DNA from 3 places in the Bradyrhizobium sp. Leo78 genome. Region 2 is predicted to be linked to each of the others. Evidence: predicted binding sites of a transcription regulator. Region 2 holds the regulator's gene; each other region holds the start of a gene.
What was found. Region 2 encodes LexA, which represses DNA repair genes until DNA is damaged. Its sites were predicted from a motif close to TGTTCNNNNTGTGTTCNG; they were not measured.
Positions count from the first base shown of each region.

Region 1: AC5ZG1_RS30280 (helicase-related protein) is a predicted target of LexA. The motif match lies at 2,463-2,480, and genes of this name have one in related genera.
Region 3: AC5ZG1_RS34170 (ATP-dependent Clp protease adaptor ClpS) is a predicted target of LexA. The motif match lies at 4,488-4,505, and genes of this name have one in related genera.

Region 1 is NZ_JCAMOT010000030.1:33,506-43,515, reverse strand. Features, by position in the region: gene AC5ZG1_RS30280 (helicase-related protein) at 1-2,359, opposite strand, end outside; gene AC5ZG1_RS30275 (DUF3108 domain-containing protein) at 2,774-3,553, opposite strand; gene rpmB (50S ribosomal protein L28) at 3,994-4,299, shown strand; gene AC5ZG1_RS30265 (hypothetical protein) at 4,545-5,624, shown strand; gene AC5ZG1_RS30260 (hypothetical protein) at 5,624-7,768, shown strand; gene AC5ZG1_RS30255 (T6SS phospholipase effector Tle1-like catalytic domain-containing protein) at 8,006-9,289, shown strand; gene AC5ZG1_RS30250 (ABC transporter substrate-binding protein) at 9,703-10,010, shown strand, end outside.
Region 2 is NZ_JCAMOT010000014.1:1,674-11,683, forward strand. Features, by position in the region: gene AC5ZG1_RS19000 (molybdopterin molybdotransferase MoeA) at 1-595, shown strand, start outside; gene lexA (transcriptional repressor LexA) at 797-1,498, shown strand; gene AC5ZG1_RS19010 (hypothetical protein) at 1,792-2,217, shown strand; gene AC5ZG1_RS19015 (hypothetical protein) at 2,358-2,579, shown strand; gene AC5ZG1_RS19020 (ComEC/Rec2 family competence protein) at 2,589-4,877, opposite strand; gene AC5ZG1_RS19025 (MFS transporter) at 5,278-6,606, shown strand; gene AC5ZG1_RS19030 (SPW repeat domain-containing protein) at 6,761-7,123, opposite strand; gene AC5ZG1_RS19035 (hypothetical protein) at 7,375-7,557, shown strand; gene glnA (type I glutamate--ammonia ligase) at 7,673-9,103, shown strand; gene AC5ZG1_RS19045 (YybH family protein) at 9,127-9,519, opposite strand; gene AC5ZG1_RS19050 (glutamine--tRNA ligase/YqeY domain fusion protein) at 9,531-10,010, opposite strand, start outside.
Region 3 is NZ_JCAMOT010000038.1:67,016-77,025, forward strand. Features, by position in the region: gene AC5ZG1_RS34155 (CYTH and CHAD domain-containing protein) at 1-674, shown strand, start outside; gene AC5ZG1_RS34160 (DUF763 domain-containing protein) at 687-1,943, opposite strand; gene AC5ZG1_RS34165 (alpha-ketoglutarate-dependent dioxygenase AlkB) at 2,031-2,606, opposite strand; gene AC5ZG1_RS34170 (ATP-dependent Clp protease adaptor ClpS) at 2,729-4,456, opposite strand; gene AC5ZG1_RS34175 (Tex family protein) at 4,752-7,073, shown strand; gene AC5ZG1_RS34180 (hypothetical protein) at 7,223-7,831, shown strand; gene AC5ZG1_RS34185 (response regulator transcription factor) at 8,034-8,726, shown strand; partial or broken gene AC5ZG1_RS34190 (sensor histidine kinase) at 9,154-10,010, shown strand, end outside.

The DNA.
Region 1 (10,010 bases), on a different contig from region 2:
CGCGGCCGTCGAACGCGCCCGCAGGCTTCTCGCCCGGCGCGCCCTCGCGCCAGGCCAGTGCGGGACGGATCAGATCCGCCAGTCGCTCCAGGATGTCGACGCGCACTGCCCGCTCGCCGCACTGCTTGTAGCCGAGCACGCGATAGGCATCGCGCGGCAGCCCCTTGTCGATCGGGAACGAGGTACGCCCGCTCGACGCCAGATGCTGCACGTTCGACAGCGCCGACAGATCGACATTGTCCTGCTTCTCGGCCCAGAGCAGCGAGGCCAGCGCCCGCGCCGCCGGCTTGAGGAGCTGCGGGAAGTAGATGTGATAGGCGCCGAAGCGGACGCCGTATTTGCGCAAGGTCGCGCGCGAGGGCTGGTCGAGATCCTTCATCTCGGACGCGATCTTGGTCCGCTCCAGCACGCCGAGAGCTTCCACCAATTGGAACGCGATGCCGCGCGCAATCCCCTGCAGGTCCTCTGCCTTCGACAGGTCGAACAGCGGCCCGAGCAATTTCGTAATATGCGTCTTGAGCCAAAGATCGAGCCGGTTCTGCACGGCCTCGCGCGGCGCGCCGGTTAGCCGCTCGTCGGAGATGATGCGGAGGCGCGGATGCAGCGCGTCGTCGGCCGCGGCGAGTTTGGCCACCGCATCGCCGGTCCAGCGGATAGTACCGTCGGAGGTTAGCACGAAGGTTTCGTCCGGCGCGGCGCTCAGTTTCTCGGCCCGCGTATCGATCTCGCGCGCCAGCACCTGCTGGGCTGCGGCCTGCAGCGCCTTGGCATCTGAGCCCGCTTCCGCCGCGTCAGGCGCAAAAGTGAATCCGTCGAGCCGGCCGATCACATGCCCCTCGACGATGACTTCGCCGGTCTTGCCGATTTCAGTATTCAAAACAGAGTTCTCCCGCAGGCGGCGCATCAATACACTGGTACGCCGATCAACGAAACGCTCCGTGAGCCGTTCATGCAGCGCATCGGACAATTTATTTTCGAGCTCGCGCGTGATCCCCTGCCAATGTTCGGGATCGGACAGCCAGTCCGGCCGGTTCGCCACAAAGGTCCAGGTGCGCACCTGAGCGATCCGGCCCGACAGCGTGTCGATATCGCCGTCGACGCGGTCGGCCTGATCGACCTGGGCAGCAAACCATGCATCGGGAATACGCCCCTTTTGTATCAGGAAACCGTAAACCGTGGTCACAAGCTCGGCATGGGCCGCGGGCGATAGCTTTCGGTAATCGGGTATCTGGCAAGTGTCCCATAGCCGCTCGACGGCGACAGCGCCATGCGCCATGTCGCGCACCTCGGCATCGCGCGCGGCGTGGTCGAGCACGCGCATGTCTTCCGCGATCGGCGCCCTCGTCAGCACTTCATGCGACGGCGGCAGCGACAACGAGACCTGCAAGCTGCCGAGCGAGGAGAAATCCAGCTTCGAGTTGCGCCATTGCAGCATTTTCACGCTGTCAAACGTGTGGTTCTGCAGCGCGTTCACCAGTTCCGGCTCGAACGGCGCGCAGCGCCCTGTGGTGCCGAAGGTACCATTGCGCGTCGCGCGGCCGGCTCTGCCTGCGATCTGCGCAAACTCGGCCGGTGTCAGGCGGCGGAACTGATAGCCGTCGTATTTGCGGTCGGAGGCGAAGGCGACGTGATCGACGTCGAGGTTCAGCCCCATGCCGACGGCATCGGTGGCGACGAGATAATCGACGTCGCCGTTCTGGAACATCGCCACTTGCGCATTGCGTGTGCGCGGCGAGAGCGAGCCGAGCACGACCGCTGCGCCGCCATGCTGGCGGCGGATCAATTCGGCGATCGCATAGACCTCGTCCGCCGAGAACGCGACGATCGCGGTGCGCCGCGGCTGCCGCGTGATCTTGCGGTCGCCGGCGAATTCGAGCGTCGAGAGCCTGGGCCTTGTGATGATGGAGGCGCCGGGCAACAGCCGCTCGATGATGGGACGCATCGTCGCAGCCCCGAGCAGCAGCGTCTCGTCGCGCCCGCGCCGATTGAGGATACGGTCGGTGAAGACATGCCCGCGCTCGAGATCGGCCGCGATCTGGATCTCGTCGACCGCAAGGAACGAGACATCGAGATCGCGCGGCATCGCCTCGACCGTCGAGACCCAGAAGCGCGGCGACTTCGGCTTGATCTTCTCCTCGCCGGTGATCAGCGCGACGCTCTCAGGCCCAGCGCGATCGGCGATCTTGTTGTAGACCTCGCGCGCCAAGAGCCGCAGCGGCAGCCCGATCAGCCCGGACGAATGCCCAAGCATGCGCTCGATGGCCAGATGCGTCTTGCCGGTATTGGTCGGCCCGAGCACAGCCGTGACGCCGGCGCCGGGCGCGCGCTCATGGGCGAAGGGAGGAGAGGAAAGAGCCATGATTTCGAGGTGCTTTTCTTGATGCTTTTCTTGGAGATGAAAGAAAGCGCGACTAGGAAAATTGTCTCAGATTGCTACACGGCGGATGCCGCCGCTTAAGCTTCGGAACGAGTTGAGAACGAATCGCGGCCGAATCGCAGACTCCACCTGTGTTCTCCTCCGTTCACCGCAACATCTCGTGTCGGCATTTCAGTTCCAGCACCAAATCGGGTTTAGCAGCGATCACGATGACAGCGAAATTGTTAAAGCCGGAGTCGAATCAGAAGCGGCAAAGAGTCAACAGGATTCACGCCCTCTCCGTCATTCCGGGGCGTCCGCAGGACGAGCCCGGAATCCATCGGGCCGCATGCGCCGGAGGAGAAATGGATTCCGGGCTCGATGCTTCGGATCGCCCCGGAATGACGGAGCACGACCTCACTGCGTCTTCGCCACCCGCGGTGGCATGGCAGACGTCACGAACGACGTCGCCTCCAGCATGGCGAGCCCGAACGGCGTTGGGATCTTGACGCGGAACGGGATCAGGATGCGCGTGCCCGCGATCGGCACGAAGGCGATCTCCATGTTGCGCGCTTCGGCGAGATATTTGATCACCGGGCGGTCGGGGATATAGCCCGCGATCGGCGTGAAATAGATCGCGCAGACCAGCGCCGGGCCCTGATAGCCCTTCTCCGCCTTGACCATCTCCACGCGCTTGAAATCGAGCTTCAAATCGTAGCGCAGCCGGCCGTCGAAAATGCCCGCGCTGGTGCGGCAGCTATCCGGGCTCATCAGCTCGCCCGTGCCTGGCACCCGGAGCAGCGAGCCGGTCATCGGATCGAACACGTTCTTCTTGTGGGCCTCGGTGACCGGGATCCGGTTCGGATCGACCGGCGGCTCCGGCTCGATCACGGTTTCCTTGATGCTGCCGCCGCCCAGCGCCATCCGAATGATCTCGGATTTCTTGTAGCTGTTGTAGTTGACGGTATAGCCCGCCGCCACCAGCGCGCCATTGACCACGCGCCCCTGGGATCCGCCCACCCCGCCAGCGCCAGCAAATGCCTTGAGCAGCCCGGAAGTGCCACCCTGCGCGATCGCGGAAAAGGTGTCTTCGCCGATCTCGATGGTCCAGCTTCCCTTGCCGACGGCAATACCGGCCAGCGAGGCCTCATACTGCGCATCCAGCCGGCCCTGCGCGAGCGCGCCCTCCGGCAACATCAGGAACAGCGCGCCGGCGCACAACAGCCAGGATTCCCTCACTGAGGGCAGAAAACTGCTGAAAATGCTCACAAACTTAACGATCCTGTCGTCGGCGCCGAAAGATCATCTAGGGAGAAATGACCGGCAAGCAACGCGGGCGAATACGGAACCACTTAACCAGCCTGAATACGCCCTTTATATGGTGTGTTAAACCGCTGAACGGCCTTGTGAACGTGCCGGTTTTGCGTGCCATAAGGTTTTACCGTTCGCGCGAGGAAAACGCGCCGAATTTGAGGGTTTCGGAACCAGGGAAAGTGGCTCTAAACCCGATAAAACCTTGACGCTTTGCACCTCACCCCCTATACGTCCGCGGTTCCTGGAAAATGGACGTAGGTTTAGACCCCCGCCGCGCGCGGCGCGCGCTGTTGGTTTAGCGGGGATGGAAGAGGATTTGAACAATGTCGCGGCGCTGTGAACTGACGGCCAAGGGCCCGCAAGTGGGCCACAAGGTGAGCCACTCGAACATCAAGACCAAGCGGCGCTTCCTGCCGAACCTCTGCAATATTACCTTCCAGTCGGAATCGCTCGGCCGCAACATCCGCCTGCGCGTCTCCTCGAACGCGGTGAAGAGCGTCGACCACAACGGCGGCCTCGACGCGTTCCTCTTGAAGGCGAGCGCCGCAAACCTCTCGCCCCGCGCGCTGGACCTGAAGCGCCAGATCGAGAAGAAGCGGACGGCGGCTGCGGAGCAGAAGGCGAGCTGAGCGCTCGCTGTATCAGAGTAGCGATTTGAGAGTTTGAGCGGCCGGGTCGAAAGACCCGGCCGTTTTTGTTTTGCGAAGGCAAAGCGACGCCTCGGCACGCTCTCCAAGCGCAGGTCAGAAAAATAGACCCGGCAAATACTCGCTCGTAGCGCGCTTTGCACAGAAAAATACAACCCCAACAATTGTACGAAGAAAGGCAAGACATCAATCTGCGCTGGGCACTGACGATTGGCTGAGGATACTTCATGGAAGGCTTCGATTTAGGCCGACTTAATCCCATCGCGTTCGAAAGACTTGTTCGAGCTCTCTGTTTTGCACAAATGGGGCCGGCAGGCACCGTCTACTCCGCAGGACCCGACGGAGGCCGCGACTTCACGTATGAGGGCACGATCAAAGGTTATGAGGGAAGGCGGTGGCAAGGCTATTTGATCATTCAGGCGAAATTCAAAGACCCGGTTTTGTCAAAGAAGGATGACATCGCTTGGGTGAAGGCTCAACTTGAAGAAGAATTGGAAAAGTATGTTCGACACGGATCAAGACTCAGAAAACCTGATTACTACATACTCGTAACCAATGTTCGCCTGTCCGGCGCTGACAACAGGACATCTAAGAAACAAACTTCGCGACAACAAAAAGGAGGCTTGACTAAAGCGCTAGAGCTCTTTGCGCCCTGGAAGACTCAGCTAAAAATTAGAGATTTTGATATTTGGCCACATGACAAAGTGGTTGATCTGCTCGTAGCCCAGCCATCGATCCGTCAATCGTATGCCCAGTGGACGTCTTCGGGCGATGTTCTCACAAAGGCCCTTCAACATTTCACTTCGATACGAGCCGACTTTGGAGAGGTAACAAATCGGTCCCTCAAAAACTCATTGCAACGGGACCAATTTGTCCGACTGCGAGACGCTGGAAGCGTCGGAGACCTGCAAATTCGAACAAGTCAGGTCATTGTGGACTTACCACTAGGCGGTACCGATGAAGATCACTATCAGCCATCGTCCGCGGACATACCCTTCGACGATGACGAGGAGGAGGAGAGCGACGTTCCACTCAACGCCATTGCCCAGCTAGTCAATCGTGCTCGCGAGAAACTTGATGCAGAAACGCTCGCGGCTGATGAAGAGCAGACAGATAGTGTCGAACGACATCGCCCGCGCAACCGTGTTGTGCTCATGGGAGGTCCAGGCCAAGGTAAACCGACAGCGAGTACGCGGGAGGAGCAGGAAGCCACTTTACGCCAGATCGATTCCGGCAGCTTGTACACAATTACCTTGCGTCGGAAGGTTTCACGGATGACGAACTGTCAAGGCGCGTTGACGAACTGATGCAACTCGCCACCCATCGGCTGGTGCTTCTATCTCAGCAGGTGGAAGGCACAATCAGCTTCGATGTAAGATCCTTGCAAGAATTCATGGCAGCGGCCGCAATTACATCGGGCGACCAGCTGATAATGGATCATCGTCTCTCGCACATTGCGGGGCATTCTCATTGGAGACACGTCTTCCAGATTGCCGCTAGTCGGTGCTTTGCAGAGGATAGCTTTCATTATCGCCGCCCAACGATCACCCAGATCACACGACAAATGGATTCGACAGAACCGGACATGATCGTGAGGAACGGGTCTCGTCTAGCACTCGACCTTCTTGCGGATGGCGTGGCACTAGATCATCCAAATTTTAGACGTCCGTTGCTCCAGCACGCACTCGAGCAACTAGACTTGGGACCTCAATCGTTTGACGAGCGTCTTGCCAGGATTTGCGATGAGAGCGTTGCGGACATCGTCGCCGACATCACAAGGCAGAAAATTCTCGAGGGACACTCTATCGCGGCTTTATCGGCTTGGAAGCTTCTCTTTCAGATAAGTCAGCACGGCCATTCTTGGGCCGATGATCTGATCATTCAATTTTGGCCACAAGGGGAGAAAATCGACCTTAGGGCCTTACAGGAAATAGCTCTCCCCCTCGGCAGTCAGAGGGTCGCGAATCACGTCGCTTCTTCGCTGCTGAAAGAAGGACCGACCTTAGCCGTTCGTGAGCATGAATTTGCTCATCGGCTAGCTACAAGAACGGTGAGGCGAGAAGATCGCATTGATTATTCACTCCTCAGGAGAATGAACTTCGCTGATCTTTATATAGGCGACGATACGCTGAACCGACGAAGCTGTCCGATATTGGATGATCTCTATCCTGGATCCTACTCGGCTAAATTTGTACCAATACAATGCGCAAATGCATTCGAGCGCTTTGGAGGGCCTGAATTTTCCTCGACCCCGTGGAGCGCAATTTGCCTGCTTAAGGCATTTGTCGATTCACCTAGTCGGAAAACACTGGCAAACTGCGCTCGGGCATTCTCCGGATCGACGATCGTACCCGCTATGCAGCGAATATTCCCCTGGCCGATCGCAACAATTCTCGCCGAATCAACGACACCCGCACAGCTACTTACCATTGCAGATCAGATCGAAGGAGGTGCTCGAGGAGATATCGACCAATGGCTTGCTGCCGAAAGACGCTGGAGTTCTCGGGGGATAGTTGAAGATGACTTTTACGCAAACGATGAAAGTCATTGGTTCGACGCAAATATCGCCGAACGTGGGATGCCGGCATGGATTGAATCGTTTGGACGCATTCGACAGCCGAATGTGCCCATGATTAGAAAATTTCTTGAGGCAGCCAAACGCTCCAGAAATAGAGGAGTGAGCGCTAAACTCAAGGAAACGACAACCATGTTGGTTTTTTTTGCTTCATACAGTCAGTTCATTCGCGAGGAAGACGTTGAATTCGTTCTGGACATTGCTCTAGCGGCGAACATTCGTTTTTCGCACGAAATTTTGAGACTAGCTATGGCCGTCCCAAAAGATCTATGGGAACGAAGGAACATCGTTGAAAAGCTCGGAATGCTGCTCTCGCATATAGAGGACGATGGAATCCAACATCCTCATGTTCGCGATTTAGTTCTGGAAGCGTTTAAGAAAAACTCTGACCTTGAAGGTCTTGCATACTCGGCCGCCATGGTAGCAGTCAGCGACGATGCAGTCTCCGAAACGGAATTCAGGCAGCTGTTTTCATTCGTCCGACACAACGGAAACAGCACCAATCCAATGCCTCACCTTTTGGTAACCGTAGCAGAATTAATTGAGGGCGTTGATATCGCGCAGGGCATCGACAAGCTTATCGCCATTGATGAAACTCCGGCGCTGCTGCGAGCGCTCTTGTCTAACGATTTGGTCCAGATTGAGAAGCGGCTCGAAATACTAACGCTGATAATCAAGAAGCTAAGAGAGAGAAATTCTCAAAACTGGCGGCGATACATCTCGATCATGCGAAAGGTGCTTGACGGCCGAAAGTCCAACTTGAGAAACTCGGAAATTTGGAAAGACAAGCTTTGCCTTCCACCGGAGAGCTTCAAGGTATTATTGCTGTCATCAGGCCATCCTCAAAACGGAAGCTTGTCAGCGACCGGGGGTTAGCCTAGCGATTGATTTGTGTTGAAAATTTCCACGGGATTTTGCCTGCGGAAGCAGTCTCGCCAACCTGCGACCTAGAGCAGCCGGTGTGTGCGATCGGCTGTAAATGCCAGCACGTGCAGACTCAATGCGAAGGGCCTCACCGATTCCTGGCGATTAGTGCATCTTGAGATTCCAAATCGTGAATGTAGTTCTCACTAATACTGCTATACTCATCGAACTAGCAGGTGAGTGGCCGCCATGCGAAACATCGTGATTTGCTGCGATGGGACGGGGAACGAGATCAACGAGAATATTTCCAACGTCCTGAAGCTCTATCGCTGCCTGCGCAAGACGGAGAAGACGCAGCCCAGGCAGTTCGTCTATTACGATCCCGGCGTCGGCACGTTGTCGCGGCCGGATCCGTGGCACAAGCTGAAGCAGAACTTCAACACGATCCTGGGGCTCACCACCGGCTATGGGCTCGATGACAATGTGCTCGCGGCCTATGAATTCCTGGTGCAGCATTACCAGGATGGCGATGCGATCTATCTGTTCGGCTTTTCGCGCGGCGCCTATACCGTGCGCGTGCTGGCCGGGCTGATCCACAAGATCGGGCTGATCTCGCCGGAGCAGGTCAACCTCGCCGGCAGCGGGCTCACCGCCTACAAGCAGTTCTCGGATAGCCACAAGACTGGCGCGGACGCCAGCCTGCGGGCGCTGCCGCCGCCAAGCGACGAGTTCGGGCCGCTGCCGAAGGACCGCTACGACAACGCGGCGCAGTTCGCGCGCATCCTCTCGGTGCGCTGGCCGACCATCCGCTTCGTCGGCGTCTGGGATACGGTCGCCAGCATCTTCGTGCCGCGGCCGGACCGGTTCTATTGGCCGAGCCTGGAAGAGCTCGCCTTCACGATGCACAATCCGAGCATCCGCACCTTCCGCCAGGCGATCTCGATCGACGAGCGGCGCTGCATGTTCCGCCTGAAGAAGTATGACGAGCCGCAGCTCTTCTTCAGCAACCGCTTCATCCCCGATGAGAAGGCCGAGCCGCAGGACATCCTGCAGGTGTGGTTCGCTGGTGTGCATGGCGACATCGGCGGCGGCTATCCGGAAGCGCAAAGCGCGCTGTCGAAATATCCGCTGCTGTGGATGATCGAGGAAGCCACCAAGTTCGGGCTGACGGTGAACATGCAGATGGTGAAGCAACTCGCCTGGGGCGTGCAGCGCAGGGGCAGCCCGTTCACTTACGTGAAGCCCGATGTGGCGGGCGAGATGCACGACCCGATGACCTGGGGCTGGCGCATGCTCGAATACATCCCGAAGAAGGCCACCTACAAGGAATGGCCGGAGCGCAAAACGCATTTCGGCTTCTACATCCCCGACTGCGAGCCGCGGCTGATTCCTGAAGATGCCGTGATCCATGAATCGGTGGTGAAGCGCATCGACGCGGTGACGGACTATCGGCCGATCAACCTGCCGAAGCAGTACAAGACCTTCCCGATGCCGGAAGCGCCGACCGAGCAGGCCCCACCGGAAGCGGCGTGAGCGGCGGCGCGTGTTGCGCGACGCCTGCGCCGCAGTCTCCCGCCTCTCCCCTTGTGGGAGAGGCCGGATTTCGCGCGTCAGCGGGAAATCCGGGTGAGGGGTATGCCTCCGCGAGGCGTAGTCCCTCGATAGGCCGGGACCCCTCACCCGGTCGCATTCCGCTTCGCTGCATGCGCTCCGGCCTCTCCCACAAGGGGAGAGGCGAAGCGGAGCAAGCGGCAAAACCACAGGCCAGCACCACTAATTCCTTCTCGCGGCATGCTCGCCAATCACATGCATTTGCCGCGGCGCCACCTCCCCGCCCGCGCGCTTGTCACGATCTCCGCCCGCTGGTTTGCTCATCCTGTCGACACGCCGCGCGTGCGGCGCGCTCGATCCGATAACAAGCAGAACAAGAGCAAGGGAGAGAGACAATGAAATGGCAGGCGTTCGTCGCGATCGCGGCGCTCGTGACATCGGCAGCCGCGGCGGCGGAGAAGAAATATGGGCCTGGAGTGACCGACACCGAGATCCGGCTCGGCCAGACCTCTCCGTATAGCGGGCCGGCCTCCGCCTACAGCGTCATCGCGAAGACCCAGCTCGCCTATTTCAAGATGATCAACGACAAGGGCGGCATCAACGGGCGCAAGATCAACCTGATCAGCCTGGATGATGCCTACAGCCCGCCGAAGACCGTGGAGCAGACCCGCAAGCTGGTCGAGCAGGAGGAAGTGGCTGCGAT
Region 2 (10,010 bases):
GGCGATGGCGCGTGCGGAAGGCGCTGAAGCGATCGATCTGGGGGTCGCCGCCGACACGGTTGCCGCCACCACTGACGGCATCCGCCGCGCGCATGCCGCGGGCGCCGACATCCTCATCACCACCGGCGGCGCCTCGGTCGGCGACCATGACCTCGTGAAGCCGTCGCTTGAGGCCGAGGGCGTGACCATGGCGTTCTGGAAGATCGCGATGCGGCCGGGCAAGCCGATGATGCATGGCCGGCTCGGCGCGATGCGAGTGATCGGCCTGCCCGGCAATCCGGTGTCGTCCTATGTCTGCGCCTATCTGTTCCTGGTGCCGTTGATTCGGGCCCTGCTCGGCCGCTCGGCGATTCATCACGTGACGGAAAGCGCCCTGCTCGGCCGCGATCTCGCCGCCAACGATCAGCGCGAAGATTATCTTCGTGCGCTACTCGAAGAGCGCGACGACGGCACGCTGATCGCAACGCCGGTCACCAAGCAAGACAGTTCGCTGCTTGGGAATCTCACTGCGGCGCAGGCACTTGTGATCCGTCCGCCATTCGCGCCAGCCGCAGCAAAAGGCGCGCCTTGCGACATCCTCCGATTGCCTGAATGACGCGGCGACCAGCATCTACCGGAGCATCTCTGATCGCGTTCACCAGAAATTAAGTGGTTGCGGAACACATATCGAACATATAGTGTCCGTTCATGATTTGTTTCGAAACTCGCTGTCTACGAATGGGAGTGCGTGACTCCCGAGATCAGCTCTTCTCAAGTCTCGGATCGAACGACGCTACCAACCGGGGGAATGCTCGCGATGCTTACGCGCAAACAGTATGAACTTCTGCGTTTCATCAACGAACGGCTGAAAGAGGCCGGCGTGCCTCCTTCCTTCGACGAGATGAAGGACGCGCTCGACCTGCGCTCGAAGTCCGGCATCCACCGCCTGATCACGGCGCTGGAGGAACGGGGCTTCATCCGCCGCCTGCCGAACCGCGCCCGCGCGATCGAGGTGATCAAACTGCCTGAGCTCTCCGCTGCCGGCAACGGCCGCCGCGGCTTCACGCCGAGCGTCATCGAGGGCACGCTCGGCAAGCGCACGACCAGCGCGGCCGTGGCCGAAGACGATGGCAACCGTCCCGTCGCCGTTCCCGTGATGGGCCGGATCGCGGCGGGTACGCCGATCGAGGCGCTGCAGACCCGCAGCCACACCATCAGCGTGCCGCCCGACATGCTCGGCTCCGGCGAGCATTATGCGCTCGAGGTGCGCGGCGATTCCATGGTCGAGGCCGGCATCCTCGACGGCGACATGGCGCTGATCCAGCGTAACGACACCGCCAACACCGGCGACATCGTGGTGGCGCTGATCGATGAGGAGGAAGCGACGCTGAAGCGCTTCCGTCGCCGCGGCGCGTCAATCGCGCTTGAGCCTGCCAATGCGGCCTACGAAGTCCGCATCCTGCCGCCGAACCGGGTGCGGATCCAGGGCAAGCTGATCGGGCTTTATCGCAAGTACTGAGCCGACGAGGACGCAGCAGCTCGTCTGGTACTTTGGTGGGTGATCTGCCCTCAAGGACACTGACAAGAACGATTTAGAGTGATTAGAATAAGAGCCCCGGTAAGTTCGCCGGGGCACTCTCGATGCAAGGAGATGTGCGGCAGCGCCTCCTATCGTGTTTGTGAACGGCTAGAGGGCGCGGGCCGTACAAATGCCAAGAACGGAGCAGAGGCTTATAAGTTATCGTCCACTCTGATAGAGGCCTGCGCCTCTTCCCAGGCACGGGTCGGCTATCTCGAATGAGGAGCAATCCGATGTGTGACTATAGCCTGCATGCCGTGGCGACGCGTCCCGCCCAAGTTGGAGAGACGCTTATCACCACCACCTTCCGCGGCACTTCGACCCGCGGCTTCGCTTCGGAAAGCGATCCGACGGTCGCAGTCTGCATGCTTCCCGGAACCGAACTCGCGTTCGCCGATAACGTCCGCTACGACAATCGCTGGATCTGGACCAAGACGACCGGCTTCCGTGTCGGCAAGTTCAACCAGATCGATGCGCATATTCGGGATCGTCATCACGACGCGATCGAATTCCCCGATGGCAGCCATGTGCTGGTGACCCAGCTCTGCGAAGGGCAGCGGGCGACCGTGCTGCAATTGCCAGTGACGCATCATGTTGCAGAGCCGGCACCGAAGGCGGTCGACCAGCGCCCCGCGCCGAACCCGCTGTTCATCGGCTGAGAGCTTCGGGCAGCGTGCGCCGCCGGTCTCGGCCGGCGGGACGTTGCCGCGGGTGAAAAACAAAGTATTTCGAGCGGCCCCGGAGGCCATCCGGGGGCGCATGCGGTTTTTTGTTGAACTACTCGCAAGGGGCATGATCGGTGGTCACCAAGATCACATGGCAAAAAGCCGGACGGGTGGCCCAGCCCGGCCGATACATGTTCAGGTTCGGCTGGCTCACCGTCGCAGCGGAAGATCTCGCGATCTGGGAGCGATTTCCGGATGCGAGCTTCACGCTCGTGCAAGTGCCGTCGCATTCGGGCGGTCCGGACGAATTTCGGCTCGGCGCCTTCGAGCTGCCGGCCAGCGCCGGTGGAGATTGACGGGGGCGCTCAGTCTTCCGGCTGCAGGTCGGACTCGGACGGGGTCGCATCGATGGCGCGCGGCGCGGGTGCCCCTTGGATCCGGATCGTGGTCTCGGGTTCGCCTTCGCCTGACACCGCAGGCGACCACGGCCGGTCGAGGCCGGCGGGCTTGACCGCATCGATGACGAAGTCGTTCCGGTTCCGCCGCAGCGCCAGCCCGCCCTGCCGCCGCAGCCGCTCGGCATCGATGACCGCCGCCGCACAGCCTTGTGGCACCGGCCGTGCGGTCACGATCAGCACCGCCCGTTCGCAATCGTCCGCGAGCGCCTCGGATCGCCGCGTGAGCGCAACGAACGCGCCACCGGCCACAGAGGTCACGCAGCCGCTCTCATCGCAGGACACGCCCTCCGTGAGCGACGGGTCGCTTGCAGTGCGGGCATCGGCATCCGCGGCAAGCCACTCCTTGGCGAGAAACGCGTCCTTCGCGGTCCGCATCAGGTGCAACCGCCCGTCACCGCCGCGGACGGCGACATTGCGGCCGTCGCCGGAAATCAGGATGTCGGGTTGCGGCGCCCTCACCGCCCAGACCACCGCAATGAGAAGCACCGCCGCGCCGGCGAAGCGCAGCGGCGTGCGCAACAGCCCGAGCAGGATGACGCCCAGGCTCGCGGCGATCAGCGGGCCGATCCCGAACGCACTGACGTGGCCGACTGCGCCCGGCAGCGCGGCGACCCATTGCGCAACCACGATCATCCAGTCGATGCCGCTGCCCATGATCGCCCAGAACACGCCGTCGAAACCGAACGGCATCGCCAGCAAGCCGAGGAGCCCGGCCGGCATCACCAGCGCCGACACCACCGGCATCGCCGCCAGATTGGCAAGCACGCCGAAGGGCGCCACCCGATGGAAGTGAAAGGCGGCATAGGGCGTGGTCGCCAGCCCCGCTACCAGCGAGGCCAGCAGCAGCATCGCAATCTCGCGCCCGCCCCACAGCGCGATCCGCGCGGTCGCGGAATGATCGGGCGCGGCAAACAGATGCGGCATGCCAATCTGCACCAGCGCCACCAGCCCGAGGGTGGCCGCAAACGACATTTGAAAGCTCGGATGAACCAGCGCTTCCGGTGCGATCGCGAGCACGATCATGGCCGCGACGGCGAGCGTCCGGAACGTCACCGCGCGGCGGTCGACCATGACGGCGATCAGCACCACTGCCGTCATGAAGAACGATCTCTGGGTCGCGACCTCCGCTCCCGACAGCAGCAGATAGAAGGCGGCAGCGACCAGCGCCGCGGCGGCGGACCATTTCTTGATCGGAAAGCCTACAGTGAGCACCGGGAACAGTGCGAGCAAGGCGCGGACTGCGAAGAAGACCACGCCCGCGACCACCGCCATGTGATAGCCCGAGATCGAGAGCACGTGGCCGAGCCCCGAGATGAACATCGCATCATTCACCGGCTCGGAGATCGCATCGCGCCGGCCGGTCAGGAGTGCGGTCGCGATCGCGCGATTGTCGCCTTCGAGCACGTTGCGGATCCGCGCATCGATCGCATCGCGCATGCCTTGCATGAACGCCGCATAGCGCAGCGCAAATCCGCGGCCTTCCGGCGACGCCGTCGTCTTGATCGCGCCGAGTACGAAACCGGAGGCGCCGATGCCCTGGAAATAGAGATCGCGGCTGAAATCGTAGCTGCCGGGCCGTAAGGGAGCGAGCGGCGGCTGCAGCCGTGCCTTCAATTCGACGAAGCTGCCGACGTCAGGGGCAGTGCCCTTCTTCACCGACAGCCTGACACGCTCGAGCTTCGGCGCGCCGCGCTGGCTTTCGATGCTCGCGACGCGCAGCACGAAACGGTCGGTACGCTCGCGGATGTCACGTGTCTCGACAAATCCGGTGAGCGACACCGAAAACATCGGCCGCGCCAGCACGCCATGTGCGACCCGCGCGGTGCGCCAGGTGGCAACCGCAAAACCCGCCGCAACGGCGGCAATGATGACGGCGGCAGCGAACGCCTGCCGCCGCCTGAGCAGGAACGCGACAGCGCATAGCGCGATGGCGACGATGGCCGCGACCGACAGCACTGGCTCATGGTCGGCGGCGAAGTAAAGCGCGATGCCGCAGCCGAACGCGACCGGCACCCAGGGCAGAAGCCGTCCGGCGCCCGCTTCCGCCCGGACCCACTGGCGCAACGTCTCGACGATTGGCGGCCAGGCGCCGACGCCGATCGGGGCATAACCACCCGCCGGCGCCACCGCCTCGCGGGGCGGCCAGGTGCCGGCATAGCCGCGCCTGCCGCCCGGCGTCCTGCCCTCGTCCGACATCCTGCGCCCTGGAGTATTCCTGCTTCAACAAAGCTACCGGAACCGGGTATCCGCGGGATAGCGGAACAGATGCGGAATACGGAGGAAAGAACGCCCTGCCGGCGCGTTTCCGATCTTAGCGCTCCAAGCCCGATTGAGCCGAAAGTCTCATAAGGCCACAGTCCCATTGAGGATTAGACTACTCTCACGCCTCCACCCGGACAGATGGGAAAGAGGCAGTGGTGGCTCGCGGTTCGAAGACCGCTGGAGCCCTTCTCAGGTGGTTCAAGGCTTCCCTGAGACCGGCGTTGCGGACGCAACTCGCAAATCAGGCCTGTAGCGTCACGCATCACGCGCACTCCGCGAGCGAACAGAGCGCTGAAAAACGCGAGGAGAAGCCTTTGAACCGAAGGAGCAGCACATGGCAATTCAAGTACCGAGCGATTTTCGCCGGGTGATCGTTGCCGCGTCGGTCGGAAACATCATCGAATGGTATGACTTCTATATCTTTGGCAGCCTGGCCGCCGTTCTGTCGGTCAAGTTCTTCGAACAATCCCACCCCGTCGCAGCCCTGCTGAGCACGATCGCCCTGTTCACTGCAGGATTCCTGATCCGTCCGCTCGGAGCATTCCTCTTCGGATGGATGGGCGACCGGGTCGGCCGCAAGTACACGTTCCTCATCACGCTCACCGGAATGGGACTGGGAACGGGCGCGATCGGCCTGATCCCGACTTACCAGTCGATCGGTCTCACCGCCGCGTTCGTGCTGTTCGGGCTGCGCATGATCCAGGGCCTGTGCCTGGGTGGCGAGTATGGCGGCGCCATCACCTATGTGGCCGAGCATGTGCCCGACGACAGACGCGGCTACTACACAGGCTGGCTCCAGACCTCGCCGACGCTCGGGATCGTGGTGTCGCTGGCCGTGATCATTCTGACCCGGATCTATTTTGGCGATCAGGCCTTCAACGAATGGGGATGGCGCGTTCCGTTCCTGCTGTCATTCCTGCTGGTGGCCATCGCCATCTACATCCGCCTCCAGCTCCAGGAGACGCCGATCTTCCAGGAGATCAAGGCCCGCGGGCAGATGACCAGGAATCCCTGGAAGGAGGCGTTCCTTAGCTCGAACATCAAATACATCGGAATCGCCATCATCGTCCTGATCGGACAGGGCGTGGTGTGGTACAGCGGTCAGTTCTGGGCGCTGTACTTCCTGCAGCAGGTCTCCAAGGTGGACGCGCTGACCTCGTCGTACATCGTCGGGGCTGCGCTGCTACTTGCGACGCCGAGCCTGATCTTCTTTGGCTGGCTGTCGGACCTGATCGGCCGCAAACCGGTGATCCTGGGAGGCATGCTGCTTGCCGCGATCACCTATTATCCGCTGTATCTGTGGCTCGGAACGGTCACGCACCCCGGAAACATCAACTATCCGATCGCAATCTTCATCATCTTCATCCTCGTCTGTTACGTCGGGATGGTGTACGGGCCGGTCGGCGCGTTCCTTGCGGAGTTCTTCCCCAGCAGAATCCGGTACACGTCGGTGTCGGTGCCGTATCACATCGGCAATGGCTGGGGCGGCGGCTTGGTGCCGTTCATCACCTCGGCGGCTTTCGCCGCCACTGGCAGCGTCGGCTACGCGCTGATCTATCCGATCCTAGTTCCTGCGATCTGCTTCGTGCTCGCCGTTTTCCTGATGCCGGAAACGAACAAGACCAGCATCTGGGAGCAGGTCGAACCGAGAACCGCATCGTGACGCCCAATAGCCCTTGCCCCGGGGGCTACCAAGCCCTGTGGCGGGGGAATCCAACATCCGGCAGGAGCGGGTCGACACCTCTGCCGCAACAATCCCCTCGCGCCGGCCGCTACCGCGTAGCGGTCGGACCGATGGCTCGGCCAAACCCGCCTTCTCAGCCGGCGCGGTGATGCCAGCGATCGTGCCACCAGGCGGTGAAATCACGATCCGTCAGCAGCTCCCAGCCGGCCAAGAGGATCACCAGCATGCCCGACAGCACGCTGCTTACCGTCGCCGAGACCTGCTCGTAGCCGACCGTCCACGGTGCCAAGAGCAGAGCCAGTCCGAGCAGCATCTCTCCCCATTCCTCCAGATAGGACGGAATGACAAATGCCTCGACGGCAAACAGGATGACAGCCAACCCAAGCGCGATGGTGATCCAGACGGCCGCTCCGCCGAAGCCCAGGGCAAACGGCGACCCGACCAGCCACACACCCACCAACAAGCTGGCAACGTCCTGCCAGTGTTGAATGCGCATGACGCTCACCTCCCCTCTCCCATGCATATGGTCACGCGGCGCGGCGCCGGAAAGACATCCCGCCTGACCTGCGTTGTGTTGCGGCTCTCCGTGTTCCGGAGCCGCTTCCCGCCGCCCATCACCCGGAAAGCACGCTTGCAAGTGCGCCGCAGCAGGATGCAAACTGCTGCGCTCAATCAGGTGTCAACGTCTACGGCTCTCGGCCCGACCGGAATTCAAGGTTGCGTCCAGAACGAGAGGAGCATGACGCCATGCGAGAAATCGAAATCCACGATTATGCGCGGCAGCTCTTGGAAGCACATGGTGCCAAGGCCATTGCGGAAGCTGCGCAGAATGCCATCGAGCTCGAGGCAAAGGGCGAGGTCGAACTCGCCAAGACCTGGCGGCATATCGAAGACGCCATGAAGCTGATGCGCGGGCCGCACCAAAGCTGACGCTCCGGTGCGGCAACCGCGAACGTGGCGCAGGATTCGTCGCAAGCCGCTTTAACGCGCGGCGGAGCGACAACATGACCTCTAGTGACCGGCTCTCCATGACAGGAGCGAAGCCATGTTTCCCAGATGTACGACAGCCGAAGATCTCGTGAAGGCGATCACCGATGAGAAGGTGCAGATGATCGACCTGCGCTTCACCGACCTGCCGGGGGTGTGGCAGCATTTTTCCGTCCCGCCGAGCGCGGCGAGTATCGATGCTCTCAGCGAGGGCATTGGCTTCGACGGCTCATCGATCCGCGGCTTTCAGGAAATCCAGGAAAGCGACATGCTTGTCGTCGCAGATCCGACCACGGCTTTCCTCGACCCGTATTCGCTGGCATCGACCCTGGTCCTGATCTGCAACATCCGCGACCCCGTGACCGGTCAATCCTATAGCCGCGATGCTCGCTACATCGCGCAGAAGGCCGAGACCCATCTGAAGGGCACCGGGCGCGCCGATACGAGCTACTTCGGTCCGGAGGCGGAGTTCTTCGTGTTCGACGACGTCCGCTACGGACAGGGCATCAATTACGCCTTCCACGAAATCGATTCCGGTGAAGGCAGTTGGAACACGGGCAAGGAGGAAGTGCCGAATCTGGGCCACAAGCCGCGCCCGAAAGAAGGATACTTTCCCGTTCCCCCCACCGACAGCATGCAGGATCTCCGCGCCGAAATGGTGCTGACGATGGAAGAACTCGGCATCCAGATCGAAGCCCATCACCATGAAGTCGCGACCGGCGGCCAGAACGAGATCGACATGCGCTTCACCACGCTCACGCGCATGGCGGACAATCTGATGATCTACAAATACGTGGTGAAGAACACCGCGAAGCAGCATGGCATGACCGCGACGTTCATGCCCAAACCGCTGTTCGAGGACAACGCTTCAGGGATGCACGTTCACCAGTCGCTATGGAAGGGCGAGACCAATCTGTTCTACGACAGGGGCGACTATGCCGAGCTGAGCCAGCTTGCCCGCTACTATATCGGCGGTCTCCTGACCCACGCCTGGGCGCTGTGCGGGCTTTGCGCGCCCACCACGAACTCCTATCGGCGCCTGGTGCCGGGCTATGAGGCCCCGATCAACCTGGTCTACTCCCAGCGCAACCGCTCGGCCTGCTGCCGCATTCCGATGTATTCGCCGAACCCGAAGGCCAAGCGCGTCGAGTTCCGCTCGCCGGATCCTTCGTGCAATCCCTATCTGGCTTTCTCCGCGATGCTGATGGCCGGCCTCGACGGCATCAACAACCGGATCGACCCGGGCAGCCCGATCGACAAGAATCTTTACGACCTGCCGCCCGCCGAGGCGAAGGATGTGAAGTCGACGCCCGGATCGCTGGACCAGGCACTCGACGCGCTCGAGCGCGATCACGCCTTCCTGCTCCGTGGCGACGTCTTTACCGCCGACGTGATCGAAACCTGGCTCGACTACAAGCGGAAGAAAGAGGTCGATCCAATCCGGCTACGCCCGCATCCGTACGAGTTCCACCTCTATTACGACATCTAGCGACGACCGCCCGGGTGACCCGCCTATTGGTCAATCAGCGGCGTCTTCGATGAAACGTGATGGCTGGCGATTTTCCAGTCGCCGTCTTCACGAACGATGACCCAGGTGATCTTGACTGAGAACGTCGGATCACTCTCGCCCAGAAAGAATGACGCGGTGCCAGCCATGTTGATGAGATCAGGGCTGACCTGCGCGGCGCGCACATCGGAAAACTGAACGGTCGGCGAGCGCCATTGCGGCAGGCCGTTGAAGTAGGCCGCAACCCCTTCCCTGCCGCGATAGAGCGTCGGATTGGAGCCGAAGAAGAACGCGCGCTCCGAATAGAGCGAAGCGAGTGCTGCGGCATCCAGCCTGCTGAAGCCGGCGGACCATTTTGCCATGATGGCGGAGACGATCTCCTCGGCTTCGCCCTGCATCTCGCCCGCCCCTAGCTTTTGCCGCCGACTTCCTTGGCGAAGGTATCGCGGAGTCCAATGGTGCGGTTGAACACCATCTTGTCCGACGTCGAGTCGGCATCGCGCACGAAATAGCCCTGGCGCTCGAACTGCATTACCTCGTTCGAATTGCTCTCGGCGATCGCCGGCTCGATGCGCGCGTCCGTCAGCACTTCCAGCGACTGCGGATTGAGGTCGGCGGCGAAGTTGCCGGCGTCCGGACTGGGCGTCGCGAAGAGCTGGTTGTAGATGCGGATCTCGGCCGGTTTCGACTGCGCCGCCGGCAGCCAGTGCATGGTCGCCTTCACCTTGCGGCCGTCGGGCGCATTGCCGCCCTTGGTCGCGGGATCATAGGTGCAGCGCAGCTCGACGACCTCGCCGGCGTCGTTCTTGATGACGCCGGTGCACTTGATGAAATAGGCGTAGCGTAGCCGCACTTCGGTGCCCGGCGAGAGGCGGAAGAATTTCTTCGG
Region 3 (10,010 bases), on a different contig from region 2:
GCGAGCTGAAGTGGCTCACGGCTGAGCTCGCGCCTGCGCGCGAAATCGACGTGTTCATCAGCGAGCAGGTCGAGCCGGTCACGCACGACCGCGCGCTGAGCCGCGGCGGCAAGGCCATCAAGGACGAGTTCGACGAGAAGCGCGCCCATGCCCTTACACGGGCGAAGAGGGCGGTGAGCTCGATACGGTTCCGCAGGCTGCTGGTCGACACGCTGGAGTGGGTCGAGTCGAAGCCGCCTTCGGCGAACGAGCATATGGACGTTCCGATCGAAAAATTTGCGGCTGACGTCTTGCACCGTCGCACCAGGAAGGCGCGCAAGCAAGGCCAGCACCTTGACCGCCTGTCGCCGCGCGCGCGGCATAAGCTCCGGATCAGGATCAAGAAGATCAGGTATGCGGTGGACTTCTTTAAGTCGCTTTTTCCGGCCAAGCGCGAGCAGAAGAGACTTAAACGCCTGTCCGGCCATCTCAAGAAGATCCAGGATGCGCTTGGCGCGCTGAACGACTTTGTTGCGCATCGGAAGATGGCCATGGCAGCAGCGCTGCAGGCGCCGCGCGAGAACAGGCGCGCCCGCGCACTTGCGGCCGGCGTGGTGGTTGGCCGGGAGGACAAGGCGATCAGGCCGCTGATGAAGGTCGCCCTCAAGGAGGCGCAACGGCTGCAAGTGGCGTGAAGCCGACGGCGTCTATGTCGATTTGCCCGGCGTCGCGCGTTTGCTGCCGGCGATCTCCGCTTCCCATCCGAACACCGAGCGGCCGCCGAGCGCGGGCGATCGGTTGCGCTCTTGCGCGACGAACGCATCGAAGGATGGGCCGGTTGCGGTTCGCTCCAAGAGGCGCGCCTGACTGTCGAGGCGCTTCAATGCCTGCATCTCCTCGTCGCGGCCAAGGCTCGCCTGCTGCACGGCGGATTTCAGCACGCGGATGGTCTCGTCATAGACCTTGATCGGCACCGGATAGGGATGGCGGTCCTTGCCGCCATGGGCCAGCGAAAACCGCGCGGGATCCTTGAACCGGTAGGGCGCGCCGTGGACGACCTCGGCGACCATCGCGAGCGACTGCACGGTGCGCGCGCCGACGCCCGGCGTCAGCAGCAATTCCGGAAAATCGCGCGGGCCGCATTCGGCGGCCGCCGCCAGCGTGCCGTGCAGGCGGCGCGTGAACACGTCGCTGGCGCGGACGTCGTGATGCGCGGGCATGATCAGATGCGGCAGCTCCGGCTGCGCCTCGGGCTGCTTCGACAGCGCGGCATATTCGCGCGCGATGCCGTCGGGCCCAAGCGCGCCGAGCAGATCGAGCTGCGCCGCGCGCGATTGTTCGGCGCGATGATCGGTCAGGTTGATGATCTCGCCCTGCGCGGGACCATCGATGGCGCTGTGCGGCTCGTCGACGAAGCTCTTCAGAGTTTCGGAATGCCAGTGATAGCGGCGCGCCTGCCGCTTGTCGCCGTTCATGCCCTGCTGCACCACGGTCCACTTGCCGTCCTCGGTGACGAAGAACCCGTGCAGATAAAGCTCGAAGCCGTCCTGGACGGCGGCGCTATCGACCTTGGCCACCAGCCGGCTGGCACGCGTCAGCGCGACGCCATCGAAGCCGGTGCGTTCGCCGAGCGCGGTCAACTCGTCCGGCGTGCGGCGCGAGTTGCTGCCGCGGCCGCCGCAGACATAGATGCCAAGCTCGTCTTGCAGCGGCGCGAGCCCGCGCTTCAATGCGCCGATCACCGAGGTGGTGATTCCAGAGGAATGCCAGTCCATCCCCATCACCGCGCCGAAGGATTGGAACCAGAACGGATGGGCGAGCCGCTGCAGGAACTCCTCGCGCCCGTAATGGTGGACGATCGCCTGCGTGATGATCGCGCCGAGCGTGGACATGCGCTGGCCGAGCCACGCGGGCACGCGCCCGTTATGGAGCGGAAGATCGGCGCTACCGGTTCGTCGTGCCATGAGGCTCCTGGTGCTGAATCAGGTGGAGTATAGCAGTTCTTGCTTCACCTCTCCCATAGGGAGAGGTGATCGAAGCGTCCCTCGCGACTAGTCCCGCATCGTGCGCAACGTAATGGAATAGCGCGGCGCTTCGACCGCTGGGATGCTGTGCTCCCAGATTTGTCTCGCCTCGCCCGAGAGCAGGTAGATCGATCGGGGCTGCGCCTCCAAGGTGAAACGTTCCCACTTGTCGCCGGCCGGGCGGCGGAAGCGGAACTTGCACGGCGATCCCAGCGACAGGCCGAAGACCCGCTCGTAATGCGGCTTGTCGCGATGCCAGCCGATGCCGACGCCGGTCTCGTATTCGGTGCAGAGCGCCTGGGCGATCTCGGTCCGTGGCCCGCCGAAGGCCTCAACCTGCTCGATCAAGGGGCGGAGCCAGTCCGGGATGAAATCGGCCTCGCGCATCCGGCGCTCCGTATAGTCGTAGCGGAAGCCGAACGAGGCCACCCGCCGCTTGCCCTGATATTGGCCGAACTGGAACGGTTGCAGCGGCAGCGCAGCGATGCGCGCGATCAATTCCCGCTCGACGTCAGGCGAAATGAAATCGGCGGCATAGCGCAATCCCTCCGGCGCTGATGACGCGGAGAAATTGTCGGCAAAGAGGGCGAGCTGCTCGGTCAAGCCGGCGGTCCTTATCTCGGCCTGCAGGGGCACCACCTAAATATAGGGCGGAGCAGCGCGACATGAAGGGGCGCGGGTAGCATCGCCGGACCAGGCGCGATGGCCCTTCACGCGGGCGTGCGTTACTCCGCGGCCATCTCCTGCGCACCGCCGAGCAGTTTCACATTGAGCCGGCCGCCGGCGAACAGCATGTCGTCGAGCGCCTCGTCGATGTCGGCCGACATCACCGACTTGCCGCCGTCGCGGGCGATGCTGGCCTGTGCGAGGCGCCGCATCAGCTCCTTGATGAAGGCGGCGCTGACGCCGTCCGTGCGCCGCACCGCTTCATCGACGGTGGTCTCCTCAAGCGGCAGGTTCTTGCCATAGAGCCGCACGAGCTTGCCGCGCCCGATCGCATCCGGCAGCGGCACCTCGATCGCCTGGTCGATGCGGCCGGGCCGGCCGGCCAGCGCGCTTTCGAGCTCCTCGGGTCGGTTGGTGGTGAGCACGAACAGGATGTCGGCATCCTCCTTCAACCCATCCATCTCGTTAAGCAGCTTGTTGAGCAGCGATTCCTCGCACGGGCCCATCAGCTCGCGGTCGGTGGCGATCAGGTCGACGTCCTCGATCACGACCATCGTCGGCTGCAGCAGCCGCGCCAGATTCATGTAGGCTTCGAGCAGCCCGATCTGTTCGGCGGTGATGATCAGTGTCGTATGTCCCGGCAGGTTGGTGGCGAGGTAGCGGATGGTGTGAGTCTTCCCGGTGCCCGGCGGTCCATAAAGCAGGATGCCCTTGCGCGTCGACTGGCCAAGCCGGCGCAACGCGTCGCGGCTGCCGACAAAGTTCAGGACGTTGCGCTCAAGCAGTCTCAGGGTCGGTTCGTGCAGGATAACGGCCTCGCGATCGACCGGCGGCAACCGGTGCACAGTTACGCCCCTTGAACGTCCGCGATACTCGGCCCCGCTGTCGAGCGAAAGAATCTTGCCGCGATAGGAGCGTGCTGTCTGCACCGCTTGCTCGAGTTCCGAAAAACAGCGCTGAACGAAGGTGTCGCCGGCCGCGCCGGTCGGCACCGCGATCTCGATTCGGATCGCGTCCTCGTTGCGGGATTCGCGATAAATGGACAGCAGCACCGCGTAGCGAAGCTCGCCGGCGCGGCACAGCCACAATCCGTTGTTAAGACATTTCACCGCCGCCGGCTCACCGACATCGACTTCATAATATTGCGGCGGAGCGATCACCGGCGCATTGCGCCCGTCGTTCATCAATCCCGCAAAAGTCAGCGTCTCGTAGCGATATTCTTCGTGAACGCCGAAGAAGTGGATCGGTGAGGAGAGCAGTCGATCCAGCGCGACCTGAACGTCCGCACGCATGTGACCCGGAAAGCCGCGCGCCCGCGTCACGAGCTGGTTGCGTGGAATGCCCGCAAAATGCCAATCGATCGCGACGTATGTGTATCTGAATTCTTCGCCCTGCAATTTTTCGGATGCATCCCTTGCCGCGAGCAGGCAGTCGCTGCAGAGGCAGGCAATCTTGTCGTCGAGTTGCACCTCCTGCACCGGCGGCGGCGCGCCGCACAGATCGCAGGGACCGCTGGTCCTTACCGCTTCGCTGGTAATCTGAAGATCATGCCCGGCTGCGTTGATGCGCTGTTGCGCTGTTTTCCATAGCGCTGCCGCGACCCGGGACGGATAGGGGCCACAGGTGGCGTTGCCCTGCTGGTCGATCTCGGCCGCGAACAGGATGGCCTCCCGCTCCGACTTGCCGAACACGGCGCGCAAAAGCTCTCTGACGAACTCTCGAGGCGTCTCGTTATCGTTGTGGAAGACAAATTGAAACGATTCGGCGCCGGTATACCCGTCGTCCATGAAATACCTCTTGCGCGCAACTTAAGATCGAAAGAACAAAAAAAGAACATCATGAAACCTGCCGTTCGTCAAGCAGGCCAAACTGGAAAATGTTGGGAGCGCTTCGCTGGAGAGCCATTCGACACATCTTCGGCAGATTGACGGCGCACAGACCGCGATACCGATTCGCCGTTGCGCGCGGCCGCGCTTGTGAACTGCCTCTCTCTGCCGCTTGATCAAATCGGCGGGCATGGTCCATAAGCGGCGCCTTGCGACCGGCGGTTCGGTTGCTTCGAAGTGGTGCAGAGGGAATTGCGTGGCAAAGATTCATCAGCAGATTGCGCAGGAGCTTGGCGTGCGCGAGCAGCAGGTCGAGGCGGCCGTCACGCTGCTCGACGGCGGCGCCACGGTGCCGTTCATTGCCCGCTATCGCAAGGAATTGACCGGCGCGCTCGATGACGCGCAATTGCGCACGCTGGAAGAACGGCTGACCTATCTGCGCGAACTCGAGGAGCGCCGCACCGCGATCCTCAATTCGATCCGCGAGCAGGGCAAGCTCGACGCCGCGCTCGAAGCGCAGATCATGGCTGCCGACAACAAGGCGCGTCTCGAGGATATCTATCTTCCCTACAAGCCGAAGCGTCGCACCAAGGCCGAGATCGCCAAGGAGGCCGGGCTCGAACCGTTGTCCGAGCTGTTGATAACGCAGCCGCAGCATGATCCGAAAGCGCAGGCGGCAGCCTTTGTCGATGCCGACAAGGGTGTGGCCGACGTGGCCGCGGCGCTGGAAGGCGCGCGCGCGATCCTGGTCGAGCGCTTCGACGAGGATGCCGATCTGATCGGCGCGCTGCGCGAGGAGGTGTGGGCGAACGCGCGCATGGTCTCGACCGTGCGCAAGGGCAAGAAGACCGAGGGCGAAAAGTTCAAGGACTATTTCGACTTCAGCGAGCCGCTGCACAAGCTGCCGTCGCACCGCATCCTGGCGCTGTTCCGCGGCGAGAAGGAGGAGATTCTCGATCTGCAGATGCAGCCGGAGGCGGAGCCGCCGGTGGCCGGCGTGCCCAGCGCCTATGAACTGAAGATCATGAAGCGTTTCGCCATTTCCGATCTCGGCCGTCCCGGCGACAAATGGCTGATCGAAACCGTGCGTTGGGCCTGGCGCACCAAGATCCAGGTGCATCTCAACATCGACCTGCGCATGCGGCTGTGGACCGCGGCGGAGACCGAAGGCGTGCGCGTGTTCGCCTCCAACCTGCGCGACCTCCTGCTGGCGGCGCCCGCCGGTGCGCGCGTGACCATGGGGCTCGATCCCGGCTATCGCACCGGCGTCAAGGTCGCCGTCGTCGATGCGACCGGCAAGGTGCTGGCGACGACAGCGGTCTATCCGCATGAGCCGCAGCGGCAATGGGACGAGGCGCTCGCGACCCTGGGCAAGCTCGCGATTCAGCATCGCGTCAACCTGATTGCGATCGGTAACGGCACGGCCTCGCGCGAGACCGACAAGCTCGCGACCGAACTGGTGAAGCGGCTGCCGGACTTGAAGATGACGAAGATCGTCGTCTCCGAGGCCGGCGCTTCCGTCTATTCGGCTTCGGCCTATGCGTCCGAGGAACTGCCCGGGCTCGACGTCACCCTGCGCGGCGCGGTGTCGATCGCGCGGCGCCTGCAGGATCCGCTCGCCGAACTCGTGAAGATCGATCCCAAGGCGATCGGCGTCGGCCAGTATCAGCACGATCTCGGCGAGAGCAAGCTCGCACGCTCGCTCGACGCCGTCGTGGAAGACTGCGTGAATGCCGTCGGCGTCGACGTCAACACCGCCTCCGTGCCGCTGCTGTCGCGGGTGTCGGGCATCGGGCCCGGCTTGGCGCAAAGCATCGTGCAGCACCGCGACTCGAACGGCCCGTTCAAGTCGCGCAAGGCGCTGAAGGAGGTGCCGCGGCTGGGGCCGAAGGCCTTCGAGCAATGCGCGGGCTTCCTGCGCATCAACGACGGCGAGGATCCGCTCGATGCCTCGGGCGTGCACCCCGAGGCCTATCCGGTGGTGCGCCGGATTCTCACGGCGACCAAGAGCGATATCAAGGCGCTGATCGGCAACAGCGAGATCATGCGCCAGTTGAAGCCGCAGTCGTTCGTGGACGAGACCTTTGGTCTGCCGACGGTCACCGACATCCTGCGCGAACTGGAAAAGCCCGGCCGCGATCCCCGTCCGGCGTTCAAGGCCGCGGTGTTCAAGGAAGGCGTCGAGGAGATCAAGGACCTCAGAGTCGGCATGATCCTCGAGGGCACCGTCACCAATGTCGCCGCCTTCGGCGCCTTCGTCGATATCGGCGTGCATCAGGACGGTCTGGTGCACATCTCGGCGATGTCCAGGACCTTCATCAAGGATCCACGCGAGGTCGTCAAACCCGGCGACATCGTCAAGGTGAAGGTGCTCGACGTCGAAGTCGCCCGCAAGCGCATCGCGCTGACGCTGCGGCTCGATGATGAGACCGGCAAGAAGGATTCGAAGGGCTCGTCGAGCGACCGTGTTCGCGGGCCGATGACGTCCTCCGCCCCGCGCAAGCAAGAACAACCCGGCAACGCCTTCGCCGACGCCTTCCGCCGCGCCAGCGAGAAGAACGGCAAGCCGTTACGCTGAGCGGAACTGCTTAGTCTGGCACGGAAGCTAACTTCCGTGTCAGAATCTGTCGCCTTTGTCAGTTGAAGTCGAAGGAGCTTTTAGCTCTCCTGATCGTTCTCCTGTTGCGACGCGATGCGTCGCTGCAATTCAACCAGGGAGGAATCGGGATGAAGAGCAAGCTCGTCAATTCCCTTATCGCGGGTGCGCTCACGACCGCGCTTGCGTTCGCGTCGCCGGCCTTCGCTCGCGGTGGCTTCGGGGGCGGCGGCGGTGGCTTCCATGGCGGCGGCATGGGCGGCGGTTTTCACGGCGGCGGCATGGGCGGAGGCTTCCGCGGCGGTGGCATGGCCGGAGGTTTCCGCGGCGGCGGCTTCGGAGGCGGGATGCACGCCATAGGCGGAGGAACGCGCTTCGGCGGCATGGGTGGAGGGACGCGTTTCGCGAGCATTGGCGGAGGACCGCGTTTTGCTACCATCGGCGGAGCACCGCGTTTTGTGGGTGGGCGGTTTGCTGGTGCGCGGTTCGCGAATGCGAATGCTGCATTCGCGCCGCGCTTCGCGAGCCCCGGTTTTCGAGGCGCAGCTTTTCGAAGCGCAGCCTTCCGGCATGGCTTCCATAACCGCTTCTTCCGCAACCGCTTCAATCGCTTTGCGTTCATCGGCGTGCCCTTCGGCTACGCTGCCTACGCTGGCTACTACGACGACTGCTGGACCCAAGTGTGGACGGGCTATGGGCTGCAGTGGGTCAACGTCTGCGGGTACGACGGTTACTACTGACTGCCGAACCACGGTGTGATGAGCGCGACGCGGCACCTTCCGGCGCAGCCTCGCCGGGTGGGCCTTGGGTGACCGTCACATTCATGTGAGCCGTCCCGCGCAACCATCGGAGTACGATGAGCGTCTCTGACAAAGCCAGCTGCGCGACGTCCTGGACTGCAGGAACGCCGCGCGTTCGTGGCCAGTCATTCGGAAGAAGACCATGACGGCAGGTCATCGCCGCATTCTCGTCGTCGAGGACGACGCGGAAACTGCCGGCCAACTCGCCGAGCAACTCACGAGCAGCGGCTATGAGGTGGATCTGGCCGCGAGCGGCAACGAAGCCCTGCGGTGCGGCACGTCTCGCGATCATGCCGTGATCACGATCGACCGCATGCTTCCCGACATCGATGGCCTCACGGTCATGCGTCAATTGCGCGACGGTGGCGTCGCTGCTCCCTTCCTGATCATCAGCGCGCTCGGCGAGGTCGATGATCGGGTCCGTGGCCTGCGCGCCGGCGGCGATGATTATCTGGTCAAGCCCTTCTCCTTTGTCGAATTGCTGGCGCGGCTGGAAGCGCTTGGCCGGCGCAGCGAGACCATCGCCAAGGACACCATCCTGCGGGTCGGCGATCTCGCCATCGACCTGATCTCGCGCACCGCCAACCGCGGCGGCAAGGCCATTCCGCTGCTTCCGCGGGAATTCCAGCTTCTGGAGTATCTGGTCCGCAACGAAAACCGCGTTGTCTCCCGCGCGATGCTGCTGCAGCACGTGTGGGATCTCCACTTCGATCCCTCGACCAATATCATCGACGTCTATGTCGGACGCGTGCGGCGCAAGGTCGACGACCAGCAGGCCTATCCGTTGATCCATACCGTCCGCGGCATGGGGTACTGTCTCCGTGCTCCTGGCTGATACCCTGAGGTCGACGACCTTCAAGCTGGCGCTGGCCGCGATCGTGACCTTTGGCGTAATCGCCGCCGCCATCTTCGCCTATGTCTATCTGTCGACCGCCTCTTTCGTGCGCAGCCGATCAGATCAGGCCATCATGGCCGAATATTCCGGCCTGCTCGGCGCTTACGAGCGATCGGGACGCAAGGAATTGATTGAACTGATCCGAAACCGGGTGGCCGACAGCAGTTCCGCAGAAAAACTGTATCTTCTGGTCGATCATGCATCCGCCGTTCTCGCCGGGAATCTCGACAAATGGCCTTCGGCGGCCACGACTGCACAGGGATGGACGGAGTTTCATGCCCCTCGTGCGCCGGATGCCGCAAGCCAATCGCGGTTTCGTGCCATGTCTGCAACGCTGCCGGGCGGCGATCGTCTGCTGGTGGGAACTGATATCAGCGACCTCGACAGCTTTGCCGCCAAGATCTGGGCGGCGGTGATTGCAATCATTTTCCTGATGTTCGTGGTTGCGGTGGTGGCGAGCATCCTGGTCACGCAGCGGACAGTGGGACGAATAGAAGAAATCAACGCCACCAGCCGGGCCATCATGCAAAGCGGCCTCGACAAGCGCATTCCGCTGCGCGGCAGCCATGACGAATGGGATCGTGTGGCGGAGAATCTGAACCTGATGCTCGACCGCATCGAGGCCTTGATGGGAGACGTCAAGCAGGTGAGCGACAATGTCGCCCATGATCTGCGGACGCCGCTCACCCGGATGCGCGGACGGCTGGAGAAGGCCTATCACGGCGAACGTATCGGCGAGAAAGATCTAGCGCTGATCGGCGACACGATCGCGGACCTCGATGCCGTCCTGGGGATGTTCTCCTCGATCACGCGGATCGCGCATATCGAGACCCAGGTGCGCAAGGGTGCGTTTCGCAACGTGAACCTGGTCGAGATCGCAAGCGAGGTCGTCGAGCTCTATGACGCCGCGGCGGAGCGCGACGGTACCGATCTCTCCATCACTGGCGACCGCGAGGTGCGGGTGACCGGCGACCGCGATCTGTTGTTCGATGCCATCGCCAACCTCGTGGACAATGCCATCAAGCACGGTCGCGCCGGAGGCAAGATCGTCGTTGCCTGCGAAAACGTCGATGAGGAGGCCGTCATTGCGATCACCGATGACGGGCCCGGAATTCCTCCTGGCGAACGCGACCACGTCTTCAAGCGGTTTTACCGGCTCGAGCAGAGCCGCTACACGCCTGGAAACGGCCTTGGACTGAGCCTCGTCGCCGCCGTGGCCCACCT